Regions from separate parts of the Variovorax sp. V35 genome, predicted to be linked through region 2. Evidence: riboswitches for the same ligand, from Rfam matches in the RefSeq annotation. Region 2 holds a riboswitch; the other holds the start of a gene.
The links. Region 2 has a riboswitch for S-adenosylhomocysteine ahead of ahcY (adenosylhomocysteinase). Riboswitches for the same ligand answer to the same signal wherever they lie in the genome.

Region 1: it holds a riboswitch for S-adenosylhomocysteine, as region 2 does, so the genes downstream of both, metH (methionine synthase) here and ahcY (adenosylhomocysteinase) in region 2, are expected to answer to the same signal.

The regions. Positions count from the first base shown of each region.
Region 1 covers NZ_AP028666.1:231,295-233,754, forward strand. Annotated here, with positions in the region: gene ACAM42_RS01115 (triacylglycerol lipase) at 1-854, opposite strand, end outside; S-adenosyl-L-homocysteine riboswitch at 987-1,062, shown strand; gene metH (methionine synthase) at 1,133-2,460, shown strand, end outside.
Region 2 covers NZ_AP028666.1:6,322,106-6,324,565, forward strand. Annotated here, with positions in the region: gene ahcY (adenosylhomocysteinase) at 1-1,259, opposite strand, end outside; S-adenosyl-L-homocysteine riboswitch at 1,325-1,393, opposite strand; gene phaP (TIGR01841 family phasin) at 1,645-2,142, shown strand; gene ACAM42_RS29135 (alpha/beta fold hydrolase) at 2,165-2,460, shown strand, end outside.

The DNA.
Region 1 (2,460 bases), 1.2 Mb from region 2:
AAGAACAGGCTGCCCAGCGTCGACAGCGCCGTGTCGCTCGGGTCGAACAGGTTGAAGCTGGTCGACACGCCCGACCACGAGTAGTAGCGCACGCCGTTGGCCACGGCCGCACCGCTCTTCACGTCGCACGACGAGCCCGGCGCGGGGCGCCCCTGCGGGAACTTGGCGTCGAAGGCCGCGCCGCCCGCCGTGGTTAGCGAGGCCAGCGCGTTCAGCGGCACTTCGGGCAGCTGGCTCGGGTCCTTGCCCGAGAGAAAGCCGATCAGCCCCGTCAGCAGGCCGACGGCCTTCACCACCAGGGTCTGGCCGATGCCGCCTTCGGGCAGCTTGGCGAGCAGGTCGGCCACCTTCGAGCCGCCGTTGGCACCGCCCACCGACGTGACCGAGGCCACCATGTCGGGCGCCACCGCCGCCACGTAGCGCACCGTGGGCGAGCCCTGCGAATGGCCGATCAGGTTGAACTTGAGCGTGGGGTTCTGCTCCAGCGCGCGGATGGTCTTGAGCTCCTGCAGCAGCTGCTCGCCGCGGATCTCGGAGGTGTTGGTGCCCGACACCTGCGCCACGTACACCTTGGCGCCCGCAGCGGCCAGCCTGCCGGGGATGTCGTAGAAGTAGTCGACGCCCAGCAGGTTGTCGAAGCCCAGCAGGCCGTGGACCAGCACGATCGGGTATTTGGTCTTCGCCGTGTCGGAGGTGACGCGGGCCTCGACGCGCGTGGCGCTGTCGCCGGCGGCGGCACGCGCCGGTGGCGCATGAACCGCGAGGGCCGCGGCGGCCAGGAGGCCGCAGCTCAAGGCCACGGCGCGCATCGGGGTGGCTGCATGCTGCAACCGGACATTCCACTTCCTGGCCATCGGCGAACTCCCTTACGTTTGGTTAAAAACACGAACGTTCGTTCAGAAACGGTGGGCGCATTCTGTTGACACGTGCAGGAATGAAAACTGGGGTTTTCCCAGGGCGCAATCGAATCGACCTAAAATGCGCGACTTCCCAAGGAGCGTTGCAGCGGTTCGCCACAGAGGCGAATCGTCAGGCTTGGGGCGACAACGACGCTCGCCTGTCCGACTCTTCCGCAGGTGAGGCCATGTCCCAGATTCCCGCATCCGTTTCCGCTCCCGTCGCTCCCCCTCCCATGAAGCTGTCCGGCCTCGAGCCGGTCGCCATCGGCGAAGGCTCGCTGTTCGTCAACATCGGCGAGCGCACCAACGTCACCGGCTCCAAGGCCTTCGCGCGCATGATCCTCAACGGCCAGTTCGAGGACGCCCTGGCCGTCGCGCGCCAGCAGGTCGAGAACGGCGCGCAGGTGATCGACATCAACATGGACGAGGCCATGCTCGACAGCAAGGCCGCCATGGTGCGTTTCCTGAACCTCATCGCCAGCGAGCCCGACATCGCGCGCGTGCCGGTGATGGTCGACAGCTCCAAGTGGGAGGTCATCGAGGCCGGCCTGCGCTGCATCCAGGGCAAGGGCATCGTCAACTCGATCTCCATGAAGGAGGGCGTGGACAAGTTCAAGCACGAGGCCAAGCTGGTCAAGCGCTACGGCGCGGCCGCCGTGGTCATGGCCTTCGACGAGAAGGGCCAGGCCGACACCTACGCACGCAAGATCGAGATCTGCGAACGCGCCTACCGCGTGCTGGTCGACGAGGTGGGCTTTCCGCCCGAAGACATCATCTTCGACCCGAACATCTTCGCCATCGCCACCGGCATCGAGGAGCACGACAACTACGCGGTCGACTTCATCAACGCCGTGCGCTGGATCAAGCAGAACCTGCCCGGCGCCAAGGTGTCGGGCGGCGTGAGCAACGTGAGCTTCAGCTTCCGCGGCAACGACCCGGTGCGCGAGGCCATCCACACCGTGTTCCTGTACCACGCGATCCAGGCGGGCATGGACATGGGCATCGTCAACGCCGGCATGGTCGGCGTGTACGACGACCTCGAACCCACGCTGCGCGAGCGCGTGGAAGACGTGGTGCTCAACCGCCGCCCCGACGCGGGCGAGCGCCTGGTCGAAGTGGCCGAGACCGCCAAGAGCGGCGCCAAGGACGACAGCAAGAAGCTCGAATGGCGCGGCACGCCCGAGCACCCGGTGCACGTCAACCAGCGCCTGTCGCACGCCATGGTGCACGGCATCACCGACTTCATCGTCGAAGACACCGAAGAGGCCTACCAGCAGATCCTCGCCAAGGGCGGGCGTCCGCTGCACGTGATCGAAGGCCCGCTCATGGACGGCATGAACATCGTGGGCGACCTGTTCGGCCAGGGCAAGATGTTCCTGCCGCAGGTGGTGAAGTCGGCGCGCGTGATGAAGTCCGCCGTGGCCCACCTCATTCCCTACATCGAGGAAGAAAAGCGCCAGGACGAGGCCGCGGGCCGCGACGTGCGCACCAAGGGCAAGATCATCATCGCCACCGTGAAGGGCGACGTGCACGACATCGGCAAGAACATCGTCACCGTCGT
Region 2 (2,460 bases):
GTGAACAGCTCGATCTGCGCGATCGTCTGGTTGGCGAACGACGACGACATCACGAAGCTCGGGTGGCCCGTGCCGCAGCCCAGGTTCACGAGGCGGCCCTTGGCCAGCAGGATGATCTTCTTGCCGTCCGGGAAGGTGATGTGGTCCACCTGCGGCTTGATCTCTTCCCACTCGTACTTCTCGATCGACGCGACGTCGATCTCGTTGTCGAAGTGGCCGATGTTGCAGACGATGGCCTGGTCCTTCATGGCGGCCATGTGCTCGTGGCGGATCACGTCGCGGTTGCCGGTGGTGGTCACGAAGATGTCGGCCTTGTCGGCGGCGTACTCCATGGTCACGACCTTGTAGCCTTCCATGGCGGCCTGCAGGGCGTTGATCGGGTCGATTTCGGTGACCCACACCTGCGCCGACAGTGCACGCAGCGCCTGGGCCGAGCCCTTGCCCACGTCGCCGTAGCCGGCCACGCAGGCCACCTTGCCGGCGATCATCACGTCGGTCGCGCGCTTGATGCCGTCCACCAGCGATTCGCGGCAGCCGTACAGGTTGTCGAACTTGCTCTTGGTGACCGAGTCGTTCACGTTGATGGCGCGGAACAGCAGCGTGCCCTTGGCGCTCATCTCGTTCAGGCGGTGCACGCCGGTGGTGGTCTCTTCGGTCACGCCGATGATCTCGGCCGACTTGCGGGTGTACCAGGTGTCGTCCACGGCCAGCTTGGCCTTGATGGCGGCGTAAAGAATGCGCTCTTCTTCGCTGGTCGGGTTGGCGAGCACGCCCAGGTCCTTCTCGGCGCGCTGGCCCAGGTGCATGAGCAGCGTGGCGTCGCCGCCGTCGTCCAGGATCATGTTCGGGCCTTCGCCCTTCGAGCCCTTGGGACCGAAGTCGAAGATGGCGTGGGTGTAGTCCCAGTAGTCCTTCAGCGACTCGCCCTTGATGGCGAACACCGGCGTGCCGGCGGCGGCGATGGCGGCGGCGGCGTGGTCCTGCGTCGAGAAGATGTTGCACGAGGCCCAGCGCACTTCGGCGCCCAGGGCTTGCAGCGTCTCGATGAGCACGGCCGTCTGGATGGTCATGTGCAGCGAGCCCGTGATGCGCGCGCCCTTCAGGGCCTGGCCCTTCGAGAACTCTTCACGGATGGCCATCAGGCCGGGCATCTCGGTTTCGGCGATCTTGATTTCCTTGCGGCCCCAGGCGGCAAGGGACAGGTCGGCAATCGCCTGGTCGGCGGTCGAGACGGGGGTGGGCTTGAGTACAGCGCTCATGTGAACTCCAAAACTGGTTTGAAAGATGCCACTGCGTACGGGGAAGAAAGACTCACCGCGAGAACAGCGGGTGAGCGTGGTTGCGATGTGGTCCGAGCCTCACGCCTGACGGCGCTGCAACGCTCCTCGGAGCGCCGGATTGTAGTCGCGGCCGCCCGGCCCGCCAATCGACCGGGGCATCCCACATCACGGAAAGCGCGGACACCCGCCAGGCCGGGCCGTGCCGCGCGGGCCACCCCGGGAAACTCCGCAGGCAAATCCGCGCTTGGAGCGCCCTGAGCCGCGCCGGCCCGGCGTATCGTGGCGGCGGGCCCCGGCCGCCCGGCCGCTGCCTGCATCCACCCGTTCGATTGTTTTCATCACCCGACACAGGAGATTCCGCACCATGGCCACTGCCAAGAAAGCCGCCGCGAAAAAAACCACCGCCAGCAGCGCCGGCGCGAAGCAGGCGGCGCCGTCCGCCGCGGACATGCTCGATCCGATGAAGAACCTCAAGGGCATGGCCGAGCGCCTGCAGAACCTGAACCTCACCGGCGGCGCCGGCAAGCTGCTCGACAGCGGCCGCAAGGACCTGCAGGCGCTGATGCAGGCCAACGAGAAGTCCTACCAGGGCCTGCAGACCGTGGTGCAGCGACAGACCGAGATGATCAAGACGGCCATCGCCGAATGGCAGACCGCCGCCAAGGCGATGCCGGGCAAGGACCCGAAGGAAAACCTCGCCAAGCTCGACGAGCTGGGCCGCCAGTCGTTCCAGCGCGCCGTCGACGACATCAAGGAGCTGGCCACCCTGGCCGCCAAGTCGCAGGCCGACGCCTTCGATGTGGTGCGCCAGCGCATCCAGGCCAACGTGGACGAGGTCACGAAGCTGCTGCAGCGCAAGTAACAGGAAGCAAAGAAAGGCCCGCATGACCGCCGTCGCGCCCCGCACCGAACGGCGCACCCGCGCCAACGGCATCGAACTGGCCTGGGACAGCTTCGGCGACCCCGAGGCGCCGCCGCTGTTGCTGGTCATGGGCCTCGGCGCCCAGATGGTCGCGTGGGACGACGCGTTCTGCGCCGCCCTGGCGCAGGCCGGCGGCCACTACGTGATCCGCTTCGACAACCGCGACATCGGCCACTCCACCCACCTGCCGCACGCCGGCGTGCCCGACATCCAGGCGCTGATGCTGCAGGCCATGGCCGGGCGCCCGCTGCAGGTGCC